Pseudoxanthobacter soli DSM 19599: one gene and its partners. The protein of the gene in region 3 binds, or shares a complex with, the protein of the main gene of each other region. Links are inferred from orthologs where the notes say so. Each region holds a gene or a part of one and is shown on either strand. Other genes may lie near its edges. The genes, in order: pnp, eno and BUF17_RS04475.

Region 1 (9,519 bases), on a different replicon or contig from region 3:
GAGTTCTGTCGTCGTCGACCAGCCCGTGAGCATCGGCAGCTGGAACCCGGAAAACTACGGTCACAAGTACCGCGGCGCGGTGACGCTGACCCAGGCGATCGCCAACTCGCTCAACACCATCTCGGTGCAGCTCGTGCTGAAGTTCGGCCCGGAGGCCGTGATCGACACCGCCCACCGGCTCGGCATCACCTCGGCGCTCACGCCCAACGCCTCGATCGCGCTCGGCACCTCGGAAGTCTCGCTGCTGGAGCTGACCTCCGCCTATGTGCCGTTCTCCAACGGCGGCATCGGCGTCGTGCCCCACGTCATCCGCCGCATCACCACGCCGGACGGCAAGGTGCTCTACGAGCGCCGCAGCGGCGGCGCCCGCCAGGTGGTGGCGCCGCAATATGTGGGCGAGATGAACGCCATGATGTCCGAGGTCATCCTCTCGGGCACGGGCCAGCGCGCCCGCATCAAGGGATGGCCGGCGGCCGGCAAGAGCGGCACCAGCCAGAGCTACCGCGACGCCTGGTTCATGGGCTACACCGGCTACTTCACCACCGGCGTCTGGCTCGGCAACGACGACGGCAAGCCGACCAAGAACATGACCGGCGGCACGCTGCCGGCCAAGATCTGGGGCGAGCTGATGACCGGCATCCACAAGGGCATGCAGGTGGCCGAGCTTCCGGGGGCGCGCGCCGCGGCCGAGGCGGCGGCGGCCTCCACGGCGGCGATCCCGGATGACGGTCCGATCGCACCGAACCCGCAGCAGGCCCAGCCGCAATATGCGCCGGCCCAGCAACAGACCGGCAGCGGGCTCGTCCGCCCGCAAGCCGGCAAGAAGGACTTCTTCCAGCAATTGTTCGGCGGCTGACGGTCGCGGCGGCGGCGCCCGCGCGCCGTTGCCGAAAGCCCTTGGCGTCGGGCAATCTGGTTGCCCGTATCTTCGTCGTCGATGCCGTCCCGTGCCATCGCCACGGCGCGCCTGCGCCGCGGTGCCCGCGTTCCGCGTGTTCTCCCGCCGTCCTCGGTCTCCTGATCTTCCTTGCCACCGCGAGGTCCGCCGCCGTGAACCCCTACGACATCGCCGGAGAAGCCACCGATGTGCTCGTCGTCGGCGCCGGGCCGGCCGGGCTCAGCCTCGCCATCAACTGCCGGCGCTTCGGGCTGTCGGTCCGGGTGATCGACCGCCATCCGGAGCCGGACCGGACCTCGCGCGCGCTCGCGGTGTGGAGCGGCAGCCTGGAGGCGCTGTCGGCCGTCGGCGTCGCCGAGGACATCCGCGCGGAAGGCCTCACCATCGGCCGCGTCACGGTCGGCGACGGCGCGCGCGTGCTGCTCGACGAGGAAACCGGCGTGGACCATGCCGGCCCGTTCCCCCAGCCGGTGATCCTGCCTCAATGGCGCACCGAGCAGATCCTCGCAGACCGCCTCGCGGCGCTCGGCGTCCGGGTCGAGCGCGGCGTGGCGCTCGTCGCCATCGACCAGGAGCGCGACCGGGTGTTCGCCACGCTCCATCACGGCGAGGACACGCCCGAACGGGCGGTCGCCGGGTTCGTGGTCGGCTGCGACGGCGGCGCCAGCGCGGTGCGCCACCTGCTCGAGATCGAGGCCGAGGATTTTTCCGACCCGGAAACCCACGTGTTCTGCGACGGCCGGATCGAGGGTCCGCTGCAGCCCGGCACGCTCTATCTCTGGTCCGGCGAAGGCGGCAGCATCGCGCTGTCGCCCATCGACGGCGAGACGTGGCGGATGACGGCGCGGCGCCAGGCCGCGCCCCCACCGGCACCGTCCGGAAGCCACCCCGGCCCGGATGCGGACGGCGCGGCCACTGGCGAACCGCCGCCCGAACCGCCGCCGACGCGCGAGGAAATGCAGCATTACCTCACCTTGAGCGGCCCGCCGGGCCTCTCGATCGCATCGGTCTCGTGGCTCGCCGCCTATCGCGCCGGCGAGTTCGTCGCCGAGCGATATCGCGACGGCCGCTGCTATCTCGTCGGCGACGCGGCGCACGTGCTGTCGCCGACCGGCGGGCAGGGGCTGAACATGGGTATCATGGATGCCGCCAACCTCGCGTGGAAGCTCGCCCAGATCGCGCGCGGGCGGGGCGACGTCCAGGCGCTCGCCGACAGCTACGAGGCCGAGCGGCGGCCGATCGCGAAGGCGGTGATCGAAAGCTCGCTCGTCCGGCTGCTCGCGGGTTTCGCCGGCGGCATCGTCGCCCGCACCACGCGGGACGTCGCGGTCAAGGCGCTGTCCCGGCTGGCGCCGCTGCGGCGGCGGATGCTGGCGGATCTCGCCGACAGCGCGGCGAGCTACCGCGAGGGCGCGCTCGCCGGCCTGCGGCGCATGGTGACGGCGGGAACGCCGACGGTGGGCGAGCGGGCGCTCGATGCCCCCTATCACGACCCGGAGACGGGCAAGGCCGGCTCGCTCTGGCCGCTGCTCTGCGGCCTCGACGCCCGCGAGACCGGCAAGAGCGACGGTCCCGTGCACACGCTTCTCCTGTTCGGCGACGCCACGGCGACGCGGGCGATCGCGCTGTCCGTCGAGGAATTCGGCCCCGCGGTGCGCATCGTCCAGCTCGATGCCGTCACCGATCCCGATGGCGAGGCGGCGCGGCGCTACACTGTCGATCCGGGCGGCTGGGTGCTCGTGCGGCCCGATCAGGTGGTGGGCACGCGCGGCGGCCCGCTCGATGTGGGGCTGATCGATTCCTATGCGGAACTCGCGCTGCGCCTGCCCGAAGCGCGCTGACACGGCCGCGCGAAACTGATTTGCCGGCAAAGTCCGGCAATTTTTCGTGTTCCGCCGCGCGCCTGCGGTCGCGCCTGCGCAACCCCGCGCCATCGCGACAGCCGGCGGCCTGTGGCCCGCATCCGCTGAAGGACCGGCGGAATCCCATGCCCGTTCAGCCTCTTGCAGGCGACCCGGCCTTCGGGCCGGACGCCCTCGGTGCCATGCGAACGTCATTCGGCCGCGGCGCCGGGCGACAGCAGGGCCTTCCGCGCCCCGTCGCCGCCGCAGGGCGGGGGTGTCCGCAAACATTGTCACATTACCGTCGGGCAACTATGTTTCTGATGGCGGTTAACGGTTCGCAGGCGCCCGACGAAAAGGGTGTTGTGAGCGCGGGGCCGGAACGGCCGGCGCCGGGTTGGCTGCCGGGCCACCAGTGAAGCCCGCCGCCATCGGAGGAAGCATGAGACGATCGACGCCGCCGTCTTCCGATGTCCTTGCCGAAGCGTTCCCGAGCCGCCGGGCCGGCGCGCTCGGCCTCGTCGATGCCGGTGCCGGCGTCGCGCGCACGGCGATGACCGCCCTGATGTCCGCCAACCCCCGGTTCGGCGAGGCCGCGCTTCCCTTCAGGCCGTTGGCGCCCGCGGGCATCCGCATTCCCGGCGGCCGCCGCGAGCCGCTCGATCCGAACGCCCCGACGCTCGGCCGCCTGGGTCCGCTGGAGGTGCGCCTCGCCCGCACCCGGCAGGAGATCAAGCGCTCCCAGTCGATCCGCTACAAGGTGTTCTACGAGGAGATGTCGGCCATCGCCGACGCGATGGCGATGATGAGCCGGCGCGACGTCGATGCCTTCGACGACATCTGCGACCACATGCTGGTGATCGATCACGAGGCGCCGGCCAAGCGCTTCCAGCGGCGCAAGCCGAAGGTGGTCGGCACCTACCGGCTGCTGCGCCGGGATATCGCCGACCGCTACGACGGCTTCTATTCCACCTCGGAGTTCGACCTCTCGCCCCTGCTCGACGCGCGGCCCTACCGCCGCATTCTGGAGCTCGGCCGGTCGTGCGTGCTGGAGCCCTACCGCTCCAAGCGCACGCTGGAACTGCTTTGGCACGGGGTATGGACCTACACGCTGGAGCACGGCTGCGACCTGATGATCGGCTGCGCCAGCCTCGAGGGCACCGACCCGGATCTCCTGGCGATGCCGCTGTCGTTCCTGCACCATTTCTGCCGCGCGCCAGACGGCCTGCGGCCTTCGGCCCTGCCCGACCGCTTCGTGGAAATGAACCGGATGCCGAAGGAGGCGATCAACGCCAAGGCGGCGCTCCATGCGCTGCCGCCGCTGATCAAGGGCTATCTGCGGCTCGGCGCCAAGATCGGCGACGGCGCGGTGATCGACCACCAGTTCGGCACGACGGACGTGCTGATCGTGCTGCCGGTCGACGAGATCAACACGCGCTACATCAACTATTACGGCGCCGACGCCAGCCGCCACGCCGGCTAGAGCGCTTTCCGATCGGATGGCAACATCCGACCGACATGAAAACGCTCCAGACTCAAAAGCTCGAAAATAGTCCGCCGGACCGGCTCTCCGGACGACGGGGCTTGATGGCGGGGCTGTGTCCGGCGCCGGGCTTCCGTGCGCATGCCGTTCCGGCCGTCGCCGTCCCGCGCGTACCGGCCGATCGCCCGGAGGATCTTCGGGATGCCGCGCCTGTCGATCGCCGGGACGCAGAACGGCCATTCCCAACCGTGCGCGTGCTTTGTAGTCTGAAACGGTTCCAAAATGCTTCTCGGCCGGCCCGACGTGTCGGGGCGACCTGAAGGCATCCCCGCTGCAACGACCGGAGCATGTTCCGGGCTCAGAACGTGGCATCCATGGCTCATTCCCCGACCGCCCAGCGCTACAATCCCGCCATCGTCGCCCTGCACTGGCTCATCGCCATCCTCGTGGCGGTGGTCTACGGGCTGACCTACGTCTGGGACGGTGTCCCGGACGAGGATGTTCCGTTCGTCAAGGACCTGCACATGGGCCTCGGCTTCACCGTGCTGGTGCTGGTGATCGCGCGCATCGTCATCCGGCTGTCCACCGCCTCGCCGCCGGCGGCGCAGAGCGGCTGGCCGTTCCTCGACAGGATCGGCAGCCTCGCCCACGTCCTGCTCTATTTCCTGCTCCTGGCCGTCACCATCCTCGGCGTGACCTACGTGCAGTCGCGGGCGCGCGGCATTCCCCTCGGCTTCATGGAAATCCCGGCACTGTTGACGGACCCGGTCGCCCGCGACACCTCACGCTCGATCCGCGAGGTTCACGAACTCGCCGCCAACGCCCTGATCGCGCTCGCCATCGTCCATGCGCTGGCGGCGCTGTTCCATCAGTTCGTCCTGCGGGACCGCCTGCTGCGGCGGATGACGTTCGGCGGGCGGTAAGCCGGTCCTCGCGATCGGATGGCCTGATCCGGTCTCACGGCCTCGCACCAGATTCGACAGGCCCCGGCATGATCCGGCGGACGGGGCCGGCCCGGGCCTTGCGCCTGAACACCGGGGCATCCTTCGCCATCGCCGACCGCACCCTCCACAAACCGCACCCTTCACCAACCACAGACGAAAACGGCCGGAGAGGTTCCCCTCTCCGGCCGTCGGTATTTCAGGGCGGGCGCCTGGAGCATATCCCGTTCAGATCGAACCGATCTGAACGACACGGATATGCTCAAGCTTTTGAAGCCGGGGGGATTTCTTGTCGATCGGATGAGTCCATCCGATCGGAAAGCGCTCTAGCCCCCCATGGATGTCGGATTGGCGCTTACGCGGCCTCGCCCGAGATCTCCTGCCCGGTCTCCTGGTCCACGACCTTCATGGACAGGCGCACCTTGCCGCGCTCGTCGAAGCCGAGCAGCTTCACCCACACCTTGTCGCCTTCCTTCACCACGTCGGTGACCTTCTGGGGCCGGCCGTTGGTGAGCTGCGAAATGTGGACGAGGCCGTCGCGCGAACCGAAGAAGTTCACGAAGGCGCCGAACTCGACGCACTTCACGACCGTGCCCTCGTAGATCGCACCCATTTCCGGCTCGGCGGCGATGCCCTTGATCCAGTTCATCGCGGCCTTGATGGCCTTGCCGTCGGACGATGCGATCTTGATGGTGCCGTCGTCGGCGATGTCGATCTTGGCGCCGGTCTTCTCCACGATCTCGCGGATCACCTTGCCGCCCGAACCGATGACTTCTCGGATCTTGTCGACCGGGATCTTCATCACCTCGATGCGCGGCGCGTACTCGCCGAGCTCCGGACGGGCCTCGGTCAGCGCCTTCGACATCTCGTTGAGGATGTGGAGACGGCCGCCCTTGGCCTGCTCGAGGGCGACCTTCATGATCTCCTCGGTGATGCCGTTGATCTTGATGTCCATCTGCAGCGCGGTCACGCCGGCTTCGGTGCCCGCGACCTTGAAGTCCATGTCGCCGAGATGATCCTCGTCACCGAGGATGTCGGACAGCACCGCGAAGCGCTCGCCTTCCTTGATGAGGCCCATGGCGATGCCCGCCACCGGACGCTTCAGCGGCACGCCGGCATCCATCAGCGACAGCGAGGAGCCGCACACCGTCGCCATCGAGGACGAGCCGTTCGACTCGGTGATCTCGGAGACGACGCGGATGGTGTAGGGGAACTCATGCTTCGGCGGCAGGATCGGGTGCACCGCGCGCCACGCCAGCTTGCCGTGGCCGACTTCGCGGCGGCCGGGCGAACCCATGCGGCCGGTCTCGCCCACGGAATAGGGCGGGAAGTTGTAGTGCAGCAGGAAGTTTTCCTTGTAGGTGCCTTCCAGCGAATCGATGAACTGCTCGTCCTCGCCGGTGCCGAGGGTGGCGACGACCAGGGCCTGGGTCTCGCCGCGGGTGAACAGCGACGAGCCGTGGGCGCGCGGCAGCACGCCGACCTGCGACAGGATCGGACGGACGGTCACGAGGTCACGGCCGTCGATGCGCACCTTCTCGTCGAGGATGCGGTTGCGGACGGTCGAGGCCTCCAGCTCCTTGAACAGCTCGGAAACGAGCTGCGGGGCCGGCGCGGCCGGATCTTCCGGGTTCACCAGCGCGGCGACGACGCTGGCCTTCACCGCCGAGATCTGCTCGCGGCGCTCGGCCTTCGCCGGAATGCGGTAGGCGGCGGCGAGGCCTTCGGAGGCGATCTCGGCGACGCGGGCGGCGAGCGCCTCGTTGCCGGTCTCCGGCAGCGCACGCGGCTCCTTGGCGGCCTTCTCGGCAAGGCGGATGATGGCGTCGATCACCGGCTGGAAGCCGGTGTGGCCGAACATCACCGCGCCGAGCATGACCTCTTCGGACAGCTCGCGGGCTTCCGATTCCACCATCAGCACCGCGTCGCCCGTGCCGGCGACCACGAGGTCGAGGTCGGAATCGGCGCGGCTGTCATGAGCCGGGTTCAGCACGTACTGGCCGTTGATGTAGCCGACGCGGGCGCCACCGATCGGGCCCATGAACGGCACGCCGGACAGCGTCAGGGCGGCGGACGCCGCGACCAGCGCGAGGATGTCCGGATCGTTCTCGAGGTCGTGGGAGAGCACGGTCACGATGACCTGGGTCTCGCACTTGTAGCCGTCGGCGAACAGCGGGCGGATCGGGCGGTCGATCAGGCGCGAGGTCAGCACCTCGTGCTCGGACGGGCGGCCTTCGCGCTTGAAGTAGCCACCCGGGATCTTGCCGGCGGCGAACGCCTTTTCCTGGTAGTGGACGGTCAGCGGAAAGAAGTCGAGGCCCGGCTTCGGGGCCTTCTCGGAAACGACGGTGGCGAGCACGGCGGTCTCGCCGTAGGTGGCGAGCACGGCGCCGTCGGCCTGGCGCGCGATGCGGCCGGTCTCGAGGGTCAGCGTGCGGCCGGCCCACTCGATCTGTTCGCGTTCGATCTGGAACATGGATGTCTTCCTTCCTGTCGCGGGACCGCGAAGGTCGACACGGGCAAGACGGCGAGACGGCCGGACCGATGCACTTTCTGCGCGACGGTCCCGTTCGGGTCCCCGTCTTCGGCCGTCCGGCAATCCTGCCCCGTGGTCTCCCTTCGCGGGCGGCGCCGGCGGCCCTGATGGCCCTCCCCGGTCGCGTCCCGCTGGTGGCGTGTTGGATGCCGCCGGCGTCCTGTCCGCACCGCCGGCCATTGCCGCGGTGCGTCAGACGCCGCCGGAACCCGATGAAGTGGCAGACCCGGCCGGATCGGCTGGGCCCGGCTTCCCCGGCGCCCGTTCCGTGCGGGTCGTCTCGATCCCGTGGAACATGTGCCGGCGCGGCCGCGCACGGCCGCTTGAAAATCAGAGGCGCCGGAAGCGGTCTGCTCCCCGGCGCCCCTATGGCATCAGCGGCGCAGGCCGAGGCGCTGGATCAGCGTCTGGTAGCGCGCAAGCTCGGTCTTCTTCAGATGATCGAGGAGGCTGCGACGCTGGCTGACCAGCTTCAGGAGGCCGCGGCGGGAATGGTTGTCCTTGGCGTGGCTCTTGAAGTGCTCGGTCAGGTTGACGATGCGCTCGGAGAGGATCGCAACCTGCACCTCGGGCGAACCGGTATCGCCCGGCTTGGTGGCGTATTCGGCGATGATCGCCTGCTTGCGTTCGGCGGTAACCGACATCGGTGGTCCTTTCATGATGGCGCCGTAAGGCGCCGATGGTGTGGTGCGCGGCGGACGCCGAACCCGGTGCTGCAACGGAGGGCGCGTGCGGCCAAGCCGCAGCGATCCGTTGCGATCGGGATCGAGGGTCCGCGCCCCGGCCGCTCCCTTGGGGAGGGCACGGGCATCCGCGCGTCGTGGGCGGAGCTCTGGGGCATATCCCGTTCAGATCGAACCGAGCTGAACGACACGGCTATGCTCAGAGCTTTGAGTCCGGAGCGATTTCTCCTCGATCGGATGTGACCATACGATCGGAAAGCGCTCCAGGCTCCCTTTCCTCGCCTTGGCCGAGCCGGGATGTCGTCCAGCACGGTCGAGGCAGCAGGAAACGGCGGCGCCGGTCATCCGGCGCCGCACGCGGGCGGACTATGGCCACAAAAGCCGCCGGAATTCCAGCCCAATTGCAGGACGCGGGCCCGAAAAGCCCGCGGCAGCCTTCGCGATCAGCGCCGGGAAAGGCCCTGCTCGGGCGTCGAGTAGTTGAACACCCGCCGCGGCACGAACTCGCCGGCCTCGATGGAGCCGAGCGCGACGAGACGGCCGGCGGAGGTGGCGTAGGCCGCCTCGGTCTTGACCGGCGCGCCGCGTCCGCGCAGGAGCACCGACTGGCCCCGGCGCAGCCGGCTCGCGTCGACGGACGACATCGCGACTTCCAGAAGCTCCGAAAGGCCGTCCTCGACCGGGCGCAGCAGCGCGGCGAGCGCCGCCGCGGGGTCCTCGGATTCGGCCGCGGCGGCGACGGTGTCGAACGGCACCAGATCGGTCTCGTCGAACGGTCCGACCATGAGGCGCCGCAGCGCCGACACATGGCCGCGACAGCCGAGCCGGCGGCCAAAATCGCGCGCCAGCGAGCGCACATAGGTGCCCTTGCCGCACTCCGCCTCGATCTCGACATGGTCGGCATCGGGCAGGCCGACGATGGCGAGGCGATGGATCTCCACGGTCCGCGCCGCGATCTCGACGACCTCGCCGTCGCGGGCGAGGTCGTAGGCGCGCTCGCCGCCGATCTTGATCGCCGAATATTGCGGGGGAACCTGCTGGATCTCGCCGACGAATTCCGGCAGCAGCGCCTCGATCTCCGCCGGCGTCGGGCGGGCGTCGGAGGTCGCGACCGGCCGGCCTTCGGCGTCGTCGGTA
Region 2 (9,547 bases), on a different replicon or contig from region 3:
AAACCCTGGAGATCGGTGTCGCCCAAGCCTTCCTCCCGAGATCATGTTCCGTTTCGGCCGGAATGCGCTCCGGCCGTCCGCCAGCCCCCAGCCGAAGCCCGATGCCGGAACGTCCGGCAGCGGGCCTGGGCCGGACCGTCGTCACACCAAGAGTGACAGCGGCTTCTCGATGGCGCCCTTCAGGGCCTGACCGAGCTCGGCACCGAGCGCGCCGTCGACGGCGCGGTGATCGGTCGAGAGCGTGAGGGTCATCTGGGTCGCGATCGCGAGCTGGCCGCCGCGCACCACGGCCCGCTGCTCGCCCGCGCCCACCGCCAGGATGGTGGCGTGCGGCGGGTTGACGATCGCCGCGAAGTCCTTGACCCCGAACATGCCGAGATTGGAGATCGCGGTGGTGCCGCCCTGATATTCCTCGGGCTTCAGCTTCTTGGCACGGGCGCGGCCGGCGAGGTCCTTCATCTCGTTGGAGATGGCCGACAGCGACTTCTGGTCGGCATTGCGCACCACCGGCGTGATCAGGCCGCCCGGCAGCGACACGGCGACGCCGATATCGACCACCTTGTGCTTCAGCATCCCGCCTTCGGTCCACGTCACGTTGGCTTCCGGCACCGCCTTCAGCGCAACCGCCATCGCCTTGATGACGAAGTCGTTGACCGACACCTTGTAGGCCGGCTTGCCGTCGACCGAGGGCGCAGCCTCGTTGATCTCGGCACGCAGCTTGAGGAGCGCGTCGAGGTCGACGTCGAGGCTGAGATAGAAGTGCGGCACCGTCAGCTTGGATTCGAGCAGGCGGCGGGCGATGACCTTGCGCATGCCATCGTGAGGCACGACGTCATAGCTGCCCGGCTGGAACAGCTTCAGCACCGCCTCGTCCGAGGCACCGGCCGGCAGGCTCGGCGCCGGGGCCGGCGCGGCGGCGGGGGCCGGAGCGGCGGCGGCCGGCTTGGCGGCTCCGCCGGCGGCGGCAGCCTCCACGTCGGTCTTCACGATGCGGCCGTGCGGACCGGAGCCCTTGATGGCGGCGAGATCGAGGCCCTTTTCCTTGGCGATGCGGCGGGCCAACGGCGAGGCGAACAGACGCTCGCCTGCGGACGCCGCGGCGGGGGCCGCAGGCGCGGCCGGGGCCGGAGCAGCGGCGGCGGCAGGAGCAGCGGCGGCGGCAGGAGCGGCCGCTGTGGGAGCAGCCGCCGGCGCGGGGGCCGCGGCGGGCGCGGCCTGGACCGGCGCCGCGGCGGAGATCGCCGAAGCGTCCTCGCCCTCGCCCAGAAGAACCGCGATGCGGGCGTTGACCGCCACGTCCTGGGTGCCTTCCGGCACCAGGATCTCGCCGACGGTCCCCTCGTCGACCGCCTCGACCTCCATGGTCGCCTTGTCGGTCTCGATCTCGGCGATCACGTCGCCGGATTTCACCGTGTCGCCCTTCTTCACATGCCACTTGGCAAGGTTGCCCTTTTCCATCGTGGGCGAGAGGGCCGGCATCAGAATGTCGATGGGCATCGTCTTCCCCCTCAGGCTCCTGAGAGCCGAGCTGTCGACCCGTGGCGAACGCGCCGTGCGGAAGGCGGGACGAGCGCCCCGGCATCGGCGCCGCGCCGCGCGCCGGCGGCGCGGGCGGGTCTCATTGATTCATCCATGGCCTCGTCCCGGCCATCGCCCGGGCCTCCCCCGTCGTGCCTGACGCACCGCGGGGAGAGAGCCGGCGGGCCGTGGAACGGCGACCTCTCGTCGTCTCGCATCCGGCAACGGATGCGCGGAAACGAAGGCGGGCCGGAACCGGCCCGCCTCGTGTTCGATCAGCGGTAGGTGACGGCCTTGGCCGCCTCGATCACGTCGGCGACGGTCGGCAGTGCCAGCTTCTCGAGGTTCGCGGCATAGGGCATCGGAACGTCCTTGCCCGTGACCTTCAGAACCGGCGCATCGAGCCAGTCGAACGCCTTGACCATGATCTGGGAGGCGAGCTCCGAACCGATCGAGCACACCGGCCAACCCTCTTCCACCGTCACCGCGCGGCCGGTCTTCTTGACCGAGGCGAGCACGGTGTCGATGTCGAGCGGACGGATGGTGCGCAGATCGATCACTTCCGCGTCGATGCCCAGACCCTTCAGCTCTTCCGCCGCCTTCAGGGCATAGGTCATGCCGATGCCGAACGAGACGATGGTGAGGTCGGTGCCGGACTTCGCGACCCGCGCCTTGCCGATCGGCAGCACGAAATCGTCGAGCTTCGGAACCTCGAAGGCATGGCCGTAGAGAATCTCGTTCTCCAGGAACACCACCGGGTTCGGATCGCGGATCGCCGCCTTCAGCAGGCCCTTGGCGTCGGCGGCCGAATAGGGCTGCACGACGCGAAGGCCCGGGATCTGGGCGTACCAGGCCGCATAATCCTGGCTGTGCTGGGCCGCCACGCGCGCCGCCGCCCCGTTCGGGCCGCGGAACACGATCGGACAGGTCACCTGGCCACCGGACATGTAGTGCGTCTTGGCGGCGGAGTTGATGATCTGGTCGATCGCCTGCATGGCGAAGTTGAACGTCATGAATTCGACGATCGGCTTCAGCCCGTTGAACGCGGCACCGACGGCGACGCCGGTGAAGCCGTGCTCGGTGATCGGCGTATCGATCACGCGGCGCGGGCCGAATTCCTGCAGCAGGCCCTGGGTGATCTTGTAGGCGCCCTGATACTCGGCGACCTCCTCACCCATGACGAAGACGTCCTCGTCGCGGCGCATCTCCTCGGCCATCGCGTCGCGCAGGGCTTCGCGCACGGTCTGCGAGACGAACTCCGTGCCGGCGGGAATCTCCGGGTCGGAGGCGACGGCGGGAGCTTTCGGCGCGGCCGGAACGCTCGCAGGCGCCTGGGCAGGCTCGGCGACCGAAGCCGGCGCGGGCGCCGGGGCGGGTTCGGCAGGCTTCGAGGCGGCGCTCGCGGCAGCCGCGCCGGCATCCTCGCCCTCGCCCGCCAGGATCGCGATCGCCGTGTTCACCTTCACGCCCTCGGTACCCGCGGGGATCAGGATCTTGGCGATGGTGCCCTCGTCGACAGCCTCGACCTCCATGGTCGCCTTGTCGGTCTCGATCTCGGCGATGACGTCACCGGACTTGACCGTGTCGCCTTCCTGCTTGAGCCACTTGGCGAGCTTGCCCTCCTCCATCGTCGGGGAGAGGGCGGGCATCAGAATATCAATCGGCATGTCCGTCCCCGTCCTCAGCGATAGATGTCGGTCCAGAGTTCGGACGCATCCGGCTCGGGATTGGACTGGGCGAATTCGGCCGCCTCGTTGACGATGTCGCGGATTTCCTTGTCGATCGCCTTGAGATCGTCCTCGGTCGCCCACTTGGCCTCGATCAGGCGGTTGCGGACCTGCTCGATCGGATCGTGCTCGGTCCGCATCTTCTGGACCTCTTCCTTCGAGCGGTACTTCGCCGGGTCCGACATCGAATGGCCGCGATAGCGGTAGGTCAGCATCTCGAGGATGTAGGGCCCCTCGCCGTCGCGGGCATGGGCCACTGCACGGTCGGCCGCAGCCTTGACGGCGCGCACGTCCATGCCGTCCACGGCCTCGCCGGGAATGTCGAACGAACGGCCGCGATGGGCGAGATCGGTCGTCGACGACGCCCGCTGCACGCTCGTGCCCATGCCGTAGTGGTTGTTCTCGATGATGTAGACGACCGGCAGCTTCCACAGCTTCGCGATGTTGAAGCTCTCGTAGACCTGGCCCTGGTTGGACGCGCCGTCACCGAAATAGGCGAGCGAGACCTTGCCGTCGTTGCGGTAGTGATTGGCGAAGGCGAGACCGGTGCCGAGCGAGACCTGCGCGCCGACGATGCCGTGGCCGCCGAAGAAGCCCTTCTCGACCGAGAACATGTGCATCGAGCCGCCCTTGCCCTTGGAGTAGCCTCCGCGGCGGCCGGTCAGCTCGGCCATGACGCCCTTCGGATCCATCCGGCAGGCGAGCATGTGCCCGTGGTCGCGATAGCCTGTGATGACCTGATCACCCGGCTTCAGCGCGAGCTGCATGCCGACGACCACGGCCTCCTGGCCGATATAGAGATGGCAGAAGCCGCCGATGAAGCCCATGCCGTAGAGCTGGCCGGCCTTTTCCTCGAAGCGGCGAATGAGGAGCATGTCGCGATACGCGCCGAGCTCCGTCTCCTTGTCGAACTCCGCGATCCGGGGCGGATCGTTCGGAATCGCGGAGGTTGTGGACGAGTCCGGCGCAGGGGCCGATTTCTTCGTCGATTTGACTACGTCTTCCTTGGCGGCGGCTGGCTTCGCGGGGGATTTACCAGCACCGCGGCCACGGTGGGGCGGGGTCGCCCCTGCCCGCGTCGTCGTCTTGGCTACGGCCATGAACTACCTCTCCGAGCGTCCCTCCCGAGGGCGCCCGGCCACATTAACGGAGCCGCCCGAGCAATCAAGGCCGCTGCCGCGCATAGCTGCTTCGCCTATTCGACATTATTCCAGGATGCCGCAGTGCAGCGCGAATGATAGGCTTAAAGGCCGGCCGTATTGGCCGCGCCCGCGACTTTGCCGACGCTCGGCCGAAGAATCACGATTTCGTCGGGCTGGACCATGTTGAGCTGCGCGCGGGCACGCTCGTCTACGAGATCGGGATCGATCGCATCGGCGCGCATCAGCTTGACGCGCTGCTCAAGCCGCTCGCGCTCTCCGCGCACTTCGGCCAACTGCTCCCTCAGATGTCCCGCTTCCACCTCGATCTGCTCGCGGGCGCGGATGCCGAGATCGCCGGTGACCGTGTGATAGGCGAAGTAGCACCCGATCGCGATCGAAAGGGCGGGAACCATCAGATGCCGCAGAAAGGACCGCTTGCGATGACGGGTGGTCATGGGATGAACAATCCGGGAGCCGCATTGGCTGGCAACGCACCGATTCGGCGACCATAGGGAGCGACCGCTTAACGTTTCGTTGCGGCCGCCGGTCCGCCGGTCCGTGCGACCGCGTCGATCGCCACCGTACCGTTCGGGACATCCGGCCCAGAACGCGAAAGGCGGCCACGAGGGCCGCCTTTCTCTTTTATGTCCATCGGGCCGCTGTGTCGGCGCCGGTCCGCAAGAGGGGCCGCGCCGGCCGGGGGCCGGCGCCTCAGCCGAGCTTCGCCAGCGCCTTCAGGGCGCCGATGCCGGCATATTCGCCCTGGGGCCCAAGTTCGCCCTCGATGCGCAGCAGCTGGTTGTACTTGGCGAGCCGGTCGGAACGGGCGAGCGAGCCGGTCTTGATCTGACCGCAGTTGGTGGCGACCGCCAGGTCAGCGATGGTCGCGTCCTCGGTCTCGCCGGAGCGATGGGACATCACGGCCCGGTAGCCGGCCTTGTGGGCGGTTTCCACCGCGTCGAGCGTCTCGGTCAGGGTGCCGATCTGGTTGACCTTCACGAGGATGGCGTTCGCCGTGTCGGTGGCGATGCCCCGCTTCAGGCGCTCGGTATTGGTGACGAACAGGTCGTCGCCGACGAGCTGGATCTTGGACCCGAGCCGGTCGGTCAGGAGCTTCCAGCCCTCCCAGTCGTCCTCGGCCATGCCGTCCTCGATGGTGACGATCGGATAGGCGGCGACGAGCTCTGCGAGGTAATCCACCATCTTGGCCGAGTCGAGGGTGCGGCCCTCGCCCTCCAGAACGTAGGCGCCGTTCTTGTAGAACTCCGTCGACGCCGAATCGAGGCCGATGAACACCTCGCTGCCGGGCTTGTAGCCGGCCTTCTCGATCGCCTTCGCGATGAAGTCGAGCGCGGCGGTGGCCGACGGCAGGTTCGGGGCGAAGCCGCCCTCGTCGCCGACATTGGTGTTGTGGCCGGCGTCCTTGAGGGCCTTCTTCAGGGTGTGGAAGATCTCGGTGCCCGCCCGCAGCGCGTCGGTGAACGACGGCAGGCCGGCCGGCAGGATCATGAATTCCTGGAAGTCGATCGGGTTGTCGGCGTGCACGCCGCCGTTGATAATGTTCATCATCGGGGTCGGCAGCACCCGGGCATTGGCGCCGCCCACATAGCGGTAGAGCGGCAGGCCGGCGGCCTCGGCGGCGGCCTTGGCGACCGCGAGCGAGACGCCGAGGATGGCGTTGGCGCCGAGCCGGCTCTTGTTCGGCGTGCCGTCGAGCTCGATCATGGTGCGGTCGAGCGCGATCTGGTCCTCGGCCTCGCGGCCGCCGATCGCGTCGAAGATCTCGCCGTTCACGGCCTCGACCGCCTTGGAAACGCCCTTGCCGAGCCACTCCGAACCGCCGTCGCGCAGTTCCACCGCCTCGTGGGCACCGGTCGAGGCGCCGGAGGGCACGGCGGCCCGGCCGAACGAGCCGTCCTCGAGCACGACATCCACTTCCACGGTGGGATTGCCGCGGCTGTCCAGGATCTGACGGCCGATGATATCGACGATGGCGGTCATGGAGTTCTCCTCAGGGACGCCTTCCGGCGTCGGGCGGGGCGCTTGAAAGGCCTGCGGCCTCATGAAACCGGGACCGCCGGCGGGCGGCGGCACGCCATCCATTAGCCGATCGCACGGGGCGACGCCAGAACCCCGCCGCCGTGTCGCGTCTTACATGCGGGGCGGCGGAGAATGCCGACGGACGTTGCGATGCCGCCGGAACGATCCGCCGCCCGGCCCGTTGTCGGGAGCCGTCCGGCCGGGATAACGGCGCTGCCGTCGGCCCCCCGTCGTGTGCGCGGGAGCCCGCCGCCCGCCTTGAAGGGGAAACGGGGCTAAGGTAGTGGTCACGCGAACGAGGCCGCCGATCCTGTCCACGGTCCGCCCGGCAACGCACGTCGACATAACCCGAATTCTGGGAGAAGCCGCCATGACACCGACGCCGACGACACCGACGCCGATCCGCAAGGCGATCATTCCGGTCGCCGGCCTCGGTACGCGCTTCCTGCCGGCGACGAAGTCGATGCCGAAGGAAATGCTGACCGTGGTCGACCGGCCGGTCATCCAATACGTGTTCGACGAGGCGCGCGCGGCCGGCATCGAGCACATCGTGTTCGTCACCGGGCGCAACAAGGGCGTGATCGAGGACCATTTCGACATCGCCTACGAACTCGAGGAAACCCTCCAGCGCCGCCGCAAGACCGACGTGCTGCGCACCGTCGTCGCCGCCCGCCCGAAGCCGGGCGAGACCAGCTTCACCCGCCAGCAGGAGCCCCTCGGCCTCGGTCACGCCGTGTGGTGCGCGCGCGACATCGTCGGCCACGAGCCGTTCGCCCTGCTGCTGCCGGACGTGCTGATCAAGGGTGAGCGCGGCTGCCTGTCGCAGATGATGGACGTCTACAACCGCCATGGCGGCAACGTCATCGCCGTCGAGGAAGTCCCGCACGACAAGGTCGACCAGTACGGCGTCGTCGAGATCGGCGAAGGCACCGATCCCGTCTATACGGTGACCGGAATGGTGGAGAAGCCGAAGGCGAGCGAGGCCCCCTCCAACCTCATCATCACCGGCCGCTATATTCTCCAGCCGGAAATCTTCGATCTCCTGTCGCGCGGCGGCGTCGGTGCCGGCGGTGAAATCCAGCTCACCGATTCCATGCGCCCCCTGATGAACCTCCAGCCGTTCCGCGCCCTGCGCTTTACCGGCAAGACCTACGATTGCGGCTCGAAGGTCGGCTTCCTCGCCGCCAACGTCGCCTACGCGCTCGACCGGCCGGATATCGCCGGCGAATTCCGCACCGCGGTGCAGTCCCTGCTCGGCGAGCTCGCGGAAAGCTGATCCCACCTTCGCGGGCAGAGGGCCGGCTCGCGCCGTGGACAGCGGCGCGCGCTTGGGCCATCCTCCCGCCGGACACCAACTGCGGCCGCTATGCCCGAGATGCCGTCAACCGGAATTCTTCGACCATGATCATGCTGCCCTTCGCGCGCCGTTGCGTCATCGCAGCCGCGCTTCTGTCGATGGCCCCCGCCGCCTGGGCGCAGGAAGCTCCGGCGCCGGCCGCTCCAGCGGCGGAAAGCCAGGGCCAGGCAGCTCCGCCGCCGGCAGCGGCGCCCGCGCAGCCTGCTCCGGCTGAACCTGCTCCCGCGCAGCCCGCTCCGGCTCCCGCCGCGGCGGCGCCCGCGCCCGAGAAGCCGAAGGCCCCGCCCTCGCCCGCGGCGCGCGCCGAATGCGCCTGGGCCGGCGAACGCATCATCGGCCTGCTGTGGCGCGACGATATCCGCACCGCCAACGACTTCCTGTCGCTCTATGACCGGTTCGAATGCCCGAGCGAGCACGTGCCGGTGGCGTTCGCCTGCCTCATCCGCGTCGGCGTCTCCAGCGAGCAGGGCGATCCCGGCCTGCCCCTGCGCTCCCGCGCCTGCTGGGCCGATCCGGCGCTCGATCCCGCCACGCTGAAGGTTCCGGCCGCCCCCGCCGAGGGCCAGAAGGCCGAGGAACAGAAGCCGGCGGAGCCGGGCGCGAGCGCGCCGAAGCCGGAACAGCCGGCCGAGCAGAAGGCCCAGTAAGCCTGAAGCCGCCGGCCGGGACCGGCGACGAGATCACAACAGGCGCTCCGGCATCCGCCGGGGCGCTTTTTTGTTGGCCTGCGTGCAACCGTTCCCGTTCATCTTTGTTCATATGCCGTTCAGGCGGAAAGTGGCATCAAGGCGCCGCATGGTTTTCTGCCCTCGTGCCGAGATCCGTGCGTCGTTGATCGGAGCGTCGCAATGCGGCCCTGACGTCTACCGGAAGTGGACGGAATGTCGCAATTTTCGGGTTCTGATTTACGGCGGCCAAACAAAGTTCCATCATAATACGTGCTCATCTGAATTGCCTGCCGCGCTCCTCCCGACATTCGACGCGCCGACGTGGTTCCCAAGCCGCGGACGGCGCCGGTGTGGGCGGCACGGGGGTGTCGTGAGCAGGCTGGTCGTGGCTCAAGGAGCGCTTTGCCGATGTCGATCGTCCGGACGATCCGGCGCACGGTACCCGTTGTTGCGGCGGCGGTGGTGTTGGCTGCCGCCGTGCACGCCGCAATATGGCTGGTCGGGGAGCAGAAGGTTTCCGCGCCCGACGTGAACGGCAAGCTCGAAAGCCTGTCTTTCGCGCCCTACAACGCTTCCGAGAATCCGGAAAAGGGAACCATCCTGTCCAAGGCGCGGCTGCGCGAGGACATGGAGGTGGTGGCGCCCTACACCAAGGCGATCCGCACCTACGCCGCCACCGGCGGCCTGGAGCAGGTGCCGGAGATCGCCAACGAATACGGCATCAAGGTCACCCAGGGCGCCTGGATATCGCCCGACGAGACCCGTAACGCGCTTGAGATCAAGAACGCACTCGATCTCGCGCGGCGCTACAACAACGTCCAAGCCCTCGTGATCGGTAACGAGACGGTGCTGCGCGGCGAGAAGACCGGCAAGGAGATGGCCGAGATCCTCCGCAAGGTGCGCGCCGAGAGCCCGGTTCCCGTCACCACCGGCGAAATCTGGTCGACCTGGCTCGAGCATCCCGAACTGGCCGCGAACGTCGATTTCATCGCGGCCCACATCCTGAGCTACTGGGAAGGCGTGCCCCGCGAGAAGGCGGTGCAGACCGCCATCGACGTCTACGAGAAGCTGCGCGCGGCCTTCCCCGGCAAGCAC
Region 3 (10,004 bases):
ACCGCCGCCCCGGTCGACCGCTTCGTCGGCGAGACCGGCCGCGTGATCGCGACACGGCTGCTCGGCGTGCTGCTCGCCGCGCTGGCGGTGCAGATCGTCGCCGATGGCGTCCGCGCCTTTCTTCAGTCTTGAACGCCCATCCCACCAAATTTCGGCGCCGACGGGATGCGTTGCCGCGACTAAGGTGACGGCGAAGGGACCCGCCAGGCCGCGCGTGTGCCGGGGCGCGTGGGCCGGGGCGATTGGGACAGTCAGCGATGAAAATGCAGCGCGAGATCGGGCTTCTCGGCCTGACCTTCATCGGCGTGAGCGGCGTGATCGGCTCGGGATGGCTGTTCGCACCGCTCCAGGCGGTGCAGCTCGCCGGGCCGGCGGCGATCCTCGCCTGGGTGGTCGGCGGCGCGGCCATGTTCCTTCTCGCGCTCACCTTCGCCGAGGTTTCGGCCATGCTGCCGGTCGCGGGCGGGCTCGGCCGGCTGCCGCAGTTCAGCCATGGCAAGACGGTGGCGATGGTGATGGGGTGGAGCGCCTGGGTCGGCTACAGCACGACGGCGCCGCTCGAGGTCGAGGCGACCCTGCGCTATCTCGGGCCGCACTTTCCGGCGCTCCAGCAGGCCGGATCGGACAGCCTTTCCGGCTTCGGCCTCACGATCGCCATCGCGATGGTCGGCCTGTTCACGCTCATCAACTATTACGGCGTCAAGCTGTTCGCCCGCATCAATTCGGGACTGACCTGGATCAAGCTGGTCATTCCGGTCGTCGTCATCGTGATGCTGATCATCACCAGCTTCGAGCCGTCCAATTTCACCGCCGCCGGCGGCTTCGCGCCCCACGGCATGCAGGGCGTGTTCAGCGCCGTCTCGAGCGGCGGCGTGATCGTGTCCTATATCGGCTTCCGCCACACCATCGATCTCGCCGGCGAAACCCGCAATCCCGGCTTCACCGTGCCGGTCGCGCTGCTCCTGTCGGTCGTCATCTGCTTTCTGGTCTATGGCGGGCTGCAACTCGCCTTCATCGGCGCGCTCAACCCCGCGGACATCGCCAACGGCTGGGACAAGCTCAACGTCACCGGCACGTTCGGCGCCATCGGCGCGGTCGCATCCGGGCTCGGGCTCCTCTGGGTCGCGCGGCTCATCAATCTCGGCGCGGTGGTGGGGCCGTTCGGCGGCGCGCTCGTCTCCGTCGGCTCCAATGCGCGCCTGTCCTATGCGCTGGGCGAGAACGGCTTCTTTCCGCGCCGCATCGCAACCCTGTCCGACCGCGGCGTCCCGAGTGCGGCGCTGCTTCTCAACCTCGTCGTCTCGACGCTGATGTTCCTGTTCATCCCGTTCGAGGAACTGCTGCAGATCTGCGGCGCGGCCGTCACCCTGTCGTTCGCGGTCGGACCCGTCGTGCTGCTGGGCCTGCGCCGCATCGATCCCGACCGCCCGCGGCCCTTCCGGGTGCCGGCCGGAACCATCGTCGCGACGGCTGCCTTCGCGGTCGCGACGCTCGTCATCTACTGGGGCGGCTGGGACACGGTTTGGCGGCTCGGCCTTTGCCTTCTCGTCGGCCTCGTCCTTTTCCTCGGCCGCGGCCTGAAGCACGGGCTTCACGATCTCGACCTGGCACAGGCCTGGTGGCTCCTGCCCTATTGCGCGGGGCTCGGCATCGCCTCCTATTGCAGCGCCTATGGCGGGGTCGGCATCCTGCCGCGCGGCCTCGATACCATCCTGCTGGTGGCGTTCTCGATCGCGATCCTGTTCGCAGCCGCACGGCGCCCCGTCAGCCGCGAAACCTATGAGGGCTATCTCGCCGAGGACAGCGGGGCGCTGGCAACCAGCCGGCAGACCGGGCCTTGAACCACCGCGTCGCGTCCCAGCCCCTGGCGGATCGCCTGTGATGCGCCCCCGTTCGCGATCCGGCCCGACGGCCACCTGAACGGCAGATGTCCGGACCATCCTGACCGGCCGGCCGCGCTTCCGCGCCGGTCATGTCCGTCCATCCGCACGGGAAGCGATCTAAGACCCGAACACCACCTGGTGCATGATCCGTCCGGGATAGAACGTGAACAGCCCGGCCAGCACCAGCGCCCACATGAACAGGTGACGCATGAAGCGCCGATGGCGCTCGACCGCGTGGATACGGGCAAAATAAGCGGCGAGCGGCACCGCGATCAGCACCCAGAGCGACAGCAGATGGATCGGGCTCCACGGCCCGATCATCCGCAATTCGTGGATCCAGAACGAGGATATCGCGACGGCCATCATCAGCGCCGCCCAGCCCCAGCCGACCAGCCGGTGGGGAATGGTGCCCTTCGGCGCCGAGAGCTGCACGATCCCGACACCTAACGCCAGGAACGCCGTGAAGGCATGGATGCGGATCGCCAACGAGGCATTCAGAAGCGGCTCGAGGCTCAAAAGACGCCTCCTCTGCCAGAGATCCCCGGCGCAGTTCGGAACACGCCTGCGGGTCAGGCCTTCCTTCCGCTCCAGGCCGCGCCACCTCAGGACGAACAGATTCGCGCAACGGCGATCAGAACGGAATCTCGTCGTCGAGTTCGCGGGAGAACGACTGTCCGCCGCCGCCACTGCCACCACGGCTGCCGCCTTCGCCGCGGGCCGGCGTCTCGCGGTCGAAGCCGCCGCGCTCCATGGGCGAAGAGCGGCCGAAATCGCCCCCGCCGGAACGCTCGCCGGAGCGTTCCATGGCACCGCCGCCTTCGCCCCGCCCGTCGAGCATGGTCAGCTGCGAGTTGAAGCCCTGCAGCACGACCTCGGTCGAATAGCGCTTCGCACCGGACTGGTCTTCCCACTCGCGGGTCTGAAGCTGGCCTTCGAGATAGACCTTGGAGCCCTTGCGCAGGAACTGCTCGGCGACCTTGCACAGGCCCTCATTGAAGATGACGACCGTGTGCCATTCGGTCTTCTCGCGCCGCTCGCCGCTGTTGCGGTCCCGCCAGCTCTCCGAGGTCGCGATCCTGAGCCGTGCCACCGGCCGCCCGTCCTGGGTGCGCCGCACCTCGGGGTCCGCTCCGAGATTGCCCACGAGGATCACCTTGTTGACGCTGCCGGCCATCATCAGCCTCCAGATTCGCAGGGACGCGGCCATCGATCCCGCCGCACCCGCATGATTTCAGACATTCCGCATTCCGACGGCACCAACCGCACAGCCGACGGCCAAGCCGAAGCGTGGGACCGGTCGCCGGAGACCATCGTGACCGGCCGCGCCGGCGAGGTATCCGGCCCGGCCAGCGGCGCGACGGCTTTTTTTGCGGTCCGCTCAGGCGAACACCTGTCGGTCCGGCGAACTGTTGCCGGCAAAGCCGACGGACGCCAGCACAACCGGCGCTCACAACGGGCACCGACGCGGCTAACGTTTCGTTAACGACACTCCTACACCACCCCGGCCCCAAAGGCACGGCCCTCGCCCCGTGGAAAACCGCCGGGCAAGGCGGTCTTTTCCACAGCGCCCGCCGCGCGCGGGCTCGCAAGGCCATCGGACGGTCACGTCGCGACGATGCTTCAAGAGTATATGTTCTTTTTTTGTTCTCGCAAGCGGATGTCACAAGCCAGTCTCGTACGCTGATCCAGCGACCTGCTGTGCTGCGTCCGCAAGGCGGTGGCCGCCGAAGTCGGCATGGAACGCCCTGGCGCGCCTGAACCGCGGATCGATAGCCGCCTTTGATCCGGCCCCGCCGGCACAGTCGCGGGTTCGAGGTCGCGCGCGAAGGCGGATCCGCGGCCAAACCCATGGCAGAAAACTGGTATCCGGGTGCCGTCACGCCGGCGCCACTGCCTCGGAACTCTTGCCAAGAGAGGTGCGCACCCGTAAATAAGTCTCGTCTGTCCCGGTGTATCTCGATTCATCGTCGGCAGCACCATCGCACCGGATCACAGCGACGAGGGCTTCTGCCTGATCCTGCCCGCGCGTGTCGGCCTTACGTTTCGACGCCGCTGGGGATCGCAGACAAATCCCGATGTCCGGAAGATCCGTGTGGACACGGCGGCTTTCCGATCGGCCGGCTCGGACATCAAAGGTCGGGTGCCGCGCCTGCGTTGGACGGACCAGCCTCTTGCAGGCGGCGCGGCCTCCGGGCGGCGGGTTCCACCTTCGTGTCCTTCGCCGGGCCGTTCACATGTGGCCGCCGGATATCCGGTGCGATTGCCAGACAGTGCCGCAGGCGGTTTTTCGCAGGCCGGCGCGGTTCATGCCTGCAGAGGCGGCATTGCGTCGTTTCGCGGGCTTTCGATTTTCCGGTCCTCACGGGCCGAAAAAGGGTTCGAGCGCGCATTTCGATGATCCGGTTCGCCTGGTTCCGCACCCCGCATATCGCGACGGCAGACAGTGCCGCCGTGACGGGCGTCGCCGTGACCCTGGCTCCGACGCGCACGACCCGGCCTCACCCGGCCCAGGCTTTTTCCGATACCGACCTCTTTCCTTCTTTCCATACCCCCTATGACGGCATGTCCGACCGGGCCTCGTCACGGCGTTTCTCGCCGGCGATGGCACGTCGCTGCCGTGGAGATGTTCTTCAATGGCCAACAAGATGCTTATCGATGCCACCCACTCGGAAGAGACGAGGGTGGTCGTCGTCCGCGGTAATCGCGTCGAGGAATTCGATTTCGAGTCCGCAAGCCGGAAGCCGCTTCGCGGCAACATCTATCTCGCCAAGGTAACCCGCGTCGAGCCGTCGCTGCAGGCAGCCTTCGTCGATTACGGCGGCAACCGGCACGGCTTTCTCGCCTTCAACGAAATCCATCCCGACTATTACCAGATCCCCTTTGCCGACCGTCAGGCGCTGATCGACGCCGAGGCCGAGGATGAAGCCGAGGACGAGCGCGCCGCCGAACGCGCCGCCGCCAAGGCTGCGAAGGCCGAAGCCCAGAAGGTCGCCGCCTCTGAAGCCGCTGGTGACGCCGTGTCGTCCGACGTCCATGCCGAGGACGACAACGGCGAGGACGGCGGCCATGGCGAGATTCGCGAGGTTCGCGAACAGGAAGAGATCGTCGAGTCCGTCGGCGCCGAGGATGCGCTGGAGGAGGTGCCGGAGCGCCGCCCGCAGCGCAACCGCCGCACCTACAAGATTCAGGAAGTCATCAAGCGCCGCCAGGTGTTGCTGGTTCAGGTCGTGAAGGAGGAGCGCGGCAACAAGGGTGCGGCGCTGACCACCTATCTGTCGCTCGCCGGCCGCTATTCCGTGCTGATGCCGAACACCGCCCGCGGCGGCGGCATCTCGCGCAAGATCACCTCCGCCCAGGACCGCAAGCGCCTGAAGAAGATCGCGAGCGATCTAGAGGTGCCGGAGGGGATGGGCGTGATCCTGCGCACCGCAGGCGCCAGCCGTACCAAGGTCGAGGTCAAGCGCGACTTCGAGTATCTGCTGCGGCTGTGGGAGAACGTGCGCGACCTGACGCTGCGCTCCTCCGCCCCTGCCCTCGTCTATGAGGAAGGCAGCCTGATCAAGCGCTCGATCCGCGACCTCTACAACAAGGACATCGACGAGGTCCTGGTCGGCGGCGACGAGGGCTATCGCGAGGCCAAGGACTTCATGCGCATGCTCATGCCGAGCCATGCGAAGAACGTGAAGGCCTACAAGGACCCCTCGCCGCTGTTCACGCGCTTCGGCGTCGAGGCGCAGCTCGATGCGATGTTCTCGCCCCAGGTGACACTGAAGTCGGGCGGCTACATCGTCATCAACCAGACCGAGGCGCTCGTCTCCATCGACGTGAACTCGGGACGCTCCACCCGCGAGCACAACATCGAGGACACCGCCGTCCAGACCAATCTGGAGGCGGCGGACGAAGTCGCGCGCCAGCTGCGTCTGCGCGACCTCGCGGGCCTGATCGTCATCGACTTCATCGACATGGAGGAGAACAAGAACAACCGCGCAGTCGAACGCCGGTTGAAGGAGGCGCTGAAGTCCGATCGCGCCCGCATCCAGGTCGGCCGTATCTCGCATTTCGGCCTGATGGAGATGTCGCGCCAGCGCATCCGCACCGGCGTGGTGGAAAGCTCCACCCAGGTGTGCCCGCACTGCTTCGGCACCGGCGTCGTGCGCTCCACGGAATCGGTCGCGCTCCATGTGCTGCGCACCATCGAGGAAGCGCTTCTGAAGAGCGCCGCGCACAATCTCAACGTCCGCACCCGCACGGCCGTCGCGCTTTACATCCTCAACCAGAAGCGCCGCCACCTTGCCGACATCGAAGCCCGTTTCGGTGTCCAGATCAGCATCTCGGCTGACGAGGGCCTCGGCACGCACCATCACGCCGTCGAAAAGGGCGAGCTCGCGGTTCGCGACCCGAACCTGCCGCCCCCGCCCGGCCTCTCGTCGGTGGTTCACGTCGATTCGGTCGATCCGGATGCCCTGATCGAGGAGGAGCCGGAGGAGGCGGAAGACGTCGCCGAAGAGGCGCCGGAGCAGCCGTCGCCCCAGCAGGCCGGTTCCGAGAACGGCGAAGGCAATCGTAAGCGCCGCCGCCGTCGCCGCCGCCGTCGTGGCGGCGAGAACGGCGCCCGCGAGGCCAACGCCTCGGGTGAAGTCGAGCAGGGTGAAGACGACGGCGACGACGAGGGCGACGAGCACGCTCCGGCCGGGATCGCAGGCGAAGCCGTCGAGACGGCCGCCATCGGGATCGAAACCGGGACGGTGACAGCCGAAGACACGGATGCCGATGAGGCACCGGCATCGCCGGACATCGCCGTCCCATCGGAGACGATGTCGGCGGAGACCGTGTCGTCGGAAGGCGAGGCTTCGGAAGGTCAGCCTTCCGGTGCCGCTTCCCCGGACGCCGAAGCCGAAGCTCAGTCTGCCGAGGTCTCGGAAGAGGATGCCGCGGCCGCGCGTCGTCGTCGCGGTCGTCGCGGCGGACGCCGCCGTCGCGAGACGACCGAAGAGACCGACGCTGCCGAGACGAACGCCGCGACCGTGCAGGGCGGCGAGGAACCGGCCCTGGCCACCTCCCCGGCTGCCGACGAGACGCCGGCCGAGGCCGTCGCACCGGAGGCCGTGCACGATGCCACTCCCGAGACCGTCGCTGCGGCGCCGGCCGAAGAAGGTCACGAGGTCGTAGCGGCGCAGACCGCGGAGCCGGAGACCGCGGAACTGGCGACCGAGTCGCCTTCAGCCGAAGCGTCGCATGAGTCCGCGCCTGCCGAACCCGAGCCCGCAGCACCTGCGGCGGCCGAGGACACCTCCACCGCGAGCGAAGAGGCCGCATCCTGGAACGACGCGCCCGAGCAGCACCACGCCGGGGATAGCGGTTCCGAGGCGCCGGAGCCGGCTCCCGAGGCACCCGCCGCCGAACCGGAGGTCGACGACCGGCCGAAGCGCTCCGGCTGGTGGCAGCGGCGCTCGTTCTTCTGAGCGCCACTGGCCGCCCCAGGAACCCGCCGGGCTCCGAAGACGGTCCGCAGCGATGCCCCGACTGAGGGACACCGCGCTAGACGTGGATGCGCATGAAACTGTCCCCCGGATCGCCCGATCCGGGGGGCAGTTTCGCTTTCAGGCGTGCTCGATCCCGCCTCGCGGTCGCTTCACTCCGCCGCTTGCTTCACTCCGCCACTTGCGGACCTGTACCGCCCGGATGCACCACGACGGTCGCGGACAGGCCGGAAATCAGTGGGACGCCCTCCGGTACCTCGCCCAGGCGGATGCGCACCGGAATGCGCTGCGCCAGCCGGATCCACTCGAACTCCGGATCGACCCTCGCCAGAAGTCCCGCCGTGGCATTGGCATCGCCGATGGCACGGCTGATCCCCTCAACCTTTCCTTCGATCTGCGCGTCGCCGGCCATGAGCGTCACGGTCGCGGCATCGCCGACGCGGATAAAGGGAAGCTTCGTTTCCATGAAGTAGGCGTAGACATAGAATGAATGCCGGTCGACGACCGCGAGCACGCCGTTGCCCACGCGCGCGTAGTCCCCGACCGTCGCCGTGAGGTTCGTGACATAGCCGTCGACCGGCGAACGTACCTCCGCCCGCGTCAGGTCGATCTCGGCGCTCGCGAGCGTCGCCTCGGCCGCCGCCAGATCGGCGCCCGCCTCCGCGGCCCTGGTCGTCGACTTCTCGACATTCTCGACCGAGATCGCGGAGGTATCGGACGCACGCAGGCGGGAGTCGCGGTCGGCGTCGTCCTGGGCGAGCGTCAGGGCCTGCCGACGCTGAGCTACGGCGGCCTGGGCCTGCTGAACCGCCACCTGGAAGCGTTGCCGGTCGATGACGAACAGCACGTCGCCCTTCCTTATCTCCTGATTGTCCTTCACGTTGATCGCGTCGATCAGGCCGGAGACGTCCGGGGCGATCTCCACGACGTTCGCAAGCACGCGGGCGTCGCGTGTCCATGGCGCCAGCGTGTAGAACGCCCAGAGCCGCCAGCCGACGAGGACGGCCGCCGCGACCACGACGAGCGTCACGACCATACGAATGCCCCGGCTCGTCACAGCCATCGCACACCTCCCGCCAGCGTTGTCACGCCCAGAGCAAGCACGTAAAGCGCGGTATCGAACAGTGTGGAATGCCACACGAAGCGATAGAACCCGGTCCGCTTCAGCACTAGTCGCGCGAGACCGAAGGGCACGAGCGCCAGCACCAGCCAGAGCATCATCGGCGCGAGATAGAAGCCGAACAGGTCGATGTTGCCGAAATTGCCCGGCTCCAGCCAGGACCAGGAGACTGATGGTGGAACCTCGACCGGCAGGGCGGCCGAAGGTGCGATGGGCGGTGACGTTGCGGCGAGAGGCATGGGTCTGCTCTCAATCCTTCGGAAATGCGCGCAGCAGATAGGGGCGGTCGAAGCCGAAGCGGTCGGCGATGAAGCGCAGCGAGGAGGCTGCGCGCAGGACGCTCGCCGCCATATCGGACGCCGGTTCCAAGGCGACCTCTGCCAGCCGCGCACGCATTTCGGCGACCGCGGCCTCGGCCCGCGAGACGACCGCATCGGCGTCGGCGGGAGCGTCCGCCAGCATGGCGAACGCCGCGGCGAGGCTGTTGAGGCACGCATCGATCGCCCTCCGGCCATCCGGCGGCATCGCCGGATCGCTCATGAAGCGGCGCAGCAGGCCGAGTTCAAGGCAGGACGAGGCCACGCCGAGCGAACCGCGCAGAAACGTCTCGTCGCCCGGCCGGTCCAGATCGAGGCGAGGCAGCAACGCGGCGAGGTCTTCGAGCGCCTCGCGGTGCGCCCTGCGCGGAGCCGCCCGTCCACCCGCCACGGCGGCGAGGCGGCGCATGCCGGCAGCAAGTGCCCTGCGCCGCGCGGGCCGCGACGTCACCGGCACGAGATTGAAGAACACCAGGCCGATGCCGAAGCCGAACAGCAGCCCCAGGGCGGAGTTCGCGAACACACCGGGTTCGGGTCGGTAGACGTTGCCGCTGCCCATGTAGGCGACGAAGAACGACGTGAACCCGGCGCCGGGAAAGGCGTATCGCGGCGTCCCCATGACGAGCCCGGCCGGAACGAGCACGATCATCAGTGCCAGCGAAAGCGAAAGGAAGCCTTCGAGGGACGGCAGCACCAGCACCATGTAGGCATAGGCCATGACGAGCCCGCAGGCCACGAACAGGGTGTATGGCAGGCCGATCCGCGCGGGATCGTCCTGGTTGATCGCGAAGAAGATCATGATCCCGAAGCCCTCGAGCGCCGAGAATCCGGCGGTCCAGGTTGTCGCGCTCCAGAACAGGGCAACCGCGACGAGCCCGAGGCTCGCCCGCAGTCCCTGCAGGATCGCCTCGCGGTCGTCGACGGGCGCGCGTGGCTTGGAGCGCGCAGGCCCGCGCTTGGGATGTGCCGCCGCGCGCATGCTCGCCGCCTCCGCCGTCATCACCATGGCGAGCCCATGGACCATCTCGCCAGTACGCCGCAGGATCAGGAGCGCATTCGCCAGCGGCTCAAGGGGACACGTTCCGGCATGCCCTTCGAGATCCGCGGCGGCCTGCGCGACATCTCGATGGGCGTCGCGCAGTCGCTGGCGGACCTCCCTCGCGCCGCTGAACCGCGGCAGGTCGTCTGACAGCGTCCGCAGCAC

Evidence for each region.
Region 1: the proteins of BUF17_RS04475 (region 3) and pnp are in contact, whole or in part, in a cryo-EM structure (PDB 9QH0), measured with the Escherichia coli proteins. The link is inferred for Pseudoxanthobacter soli DSM 19599 from one-to-one orthologs.
Region 2: the proteins of BUF17_RS04475 (region 3) and eno are in contact, whole or in part, in a solved structure (PDB 2FYM), measured with the Escherichia coli proteins. The link is inferred for Pseudoxanthobacter soli DSM 19599 from one-to-one orthologs.

What each region holds. Positions count from the first base shown.
Region 1 is NZ_FRXO01000003.1:429,974-439,492, forward strand. Bases 5,080-7,975 are described here. They hold pnp (polyribonucleotide nucleotidyltransferase), read right to left. Parts: upstream 7,640-7,975; coding sequence 5,519-7,639; downstream 5,080-5,518. Other genes in these bases: BUF17_RS09505 (cytochrome b), read left to right, coding at 5,080-5,145. Outside these bases: BUF17_RS09485 (transglycosylase domain-containing protein), read left to right, coding at 1-856; BUF17_RS09490 (FAD-dependent monooxygenase), read left to right, coding at 1,051-2,739; olsB (l-ornithine N(alpha)-acyltransferase), read left to right, coding at 3,305-4,222; more of BUF17_RS09505, read left to right, coding at 4,597-5,079; rpsO (30S ribosomal protein S15), read right to left, coding at 8,074-8,418; tRNA pseudouridine(55) synthase TruB, read right to left, coding at 8,826-9,519. UniProt on the Escherichia coli protein: Involved in mRNA degradation. Catalyzes the phosphorolysis of single-stranded polyribonucleotides processively in the 3'- to 5'-direction. Also involved, along with RNase II, in tRNA processing.
Region 2 is NZ_FRXO01000016.1:8,549-18,095, reverse strand. What follows is about bases 4,244-7,167. They hold eno (phosphopyruvate hydratase), read right to left. Parts: upstream 6,389-7,167; coding sequence 5,099-6,388; downstream 4,244-5,098. Other genes in these bases: galU (UTP--glucose-1-phosphate uridylyltransferase GalU), read left to right, coding at 6,798-7,167; BUF17_RS21300 (FtsB family cell division protein), read right to left, coding at 4,489-4,842; pdhA (pyruvate dehydrogenase (acetyl-transferring) E1 component subunit alpha), read right to left, coding at 4,244-4,345. In the rest of the region: BUF17_RS21320 (hypothetical protein), read right to left, coding at 1-26; BUF17_RS21315 (pyruvate dehydrogenase complex dihydrolipoamide acetyltransferase), read right to left, coding at 142-1,497; BUF17_RS21310 (pyruvate dehydrogenase complex E1 component subunit beta), read right to left, coding at 1,794-3,185; more of pdhA, read right to left, coding at 3,200-4,243; more of galU, read left to right, coding at 7,168-7,703; BUF17_RS23050 (hypothetical protein), read left to right, coding at 7,829-8,431; BUF17_RS21280 (glycosyltransferase), read left to right, coding at 8,861-9,547. UniProt on the Escherichia coli protein: Catalyzes the reversible conversion of 2-phosphoglycerate (2-PG) into phosphoenolpyruvate (PEP). It is essential for the degradation of carbohydrates via glycolysis.
Region 3 is NZ_FRXO01000001.1:1,049,853-1,059,856, forward strand. Bases 4,165-7,545 are described here. They hold BUF17_RS04475 (ribonuclease E/G), read left to right. Parts: upstream 4,165-4,516; coding sequence 4,517-7,345; downstream 7,346-7,545. Other genes in these bases: BUF17_RS04480 (efflux RND transporter periplasmic adaptor subunit), read right to left, coding at 7,533-7,545. In the rest of the region: BUF17_RS04455 (MarC family protein), read left to right, coding at 1-132; BUF17_RS04460 (APC family permease), read left to right, coding at 258-1,841; BUF17_RS04465 (DUF2306 domain-containing protein), read right to left, coding at 2,001-2,399; BUF17_RS04470 (single-stranded DNA-binding protein), read right to left, coding at 2,515-3,057; more of BUF17_RS04480, read right to left, coding at 7,546-8,426; BUF17_RS23175 (DUF1656 domain-containing protein), read right to left, coding at 8,417-8,722; BUF17_RS04490 (FUSC family protein), read right to left, coding at 8,733-10,004. UniProt on the Escherichia coli protein: Endoribonuclease that plays a central role in RNA processing and decay. Required for the maturation of 5S and 16S rRNAs and the majority of tRNAs. Also involved in the degradation of most mRNAs.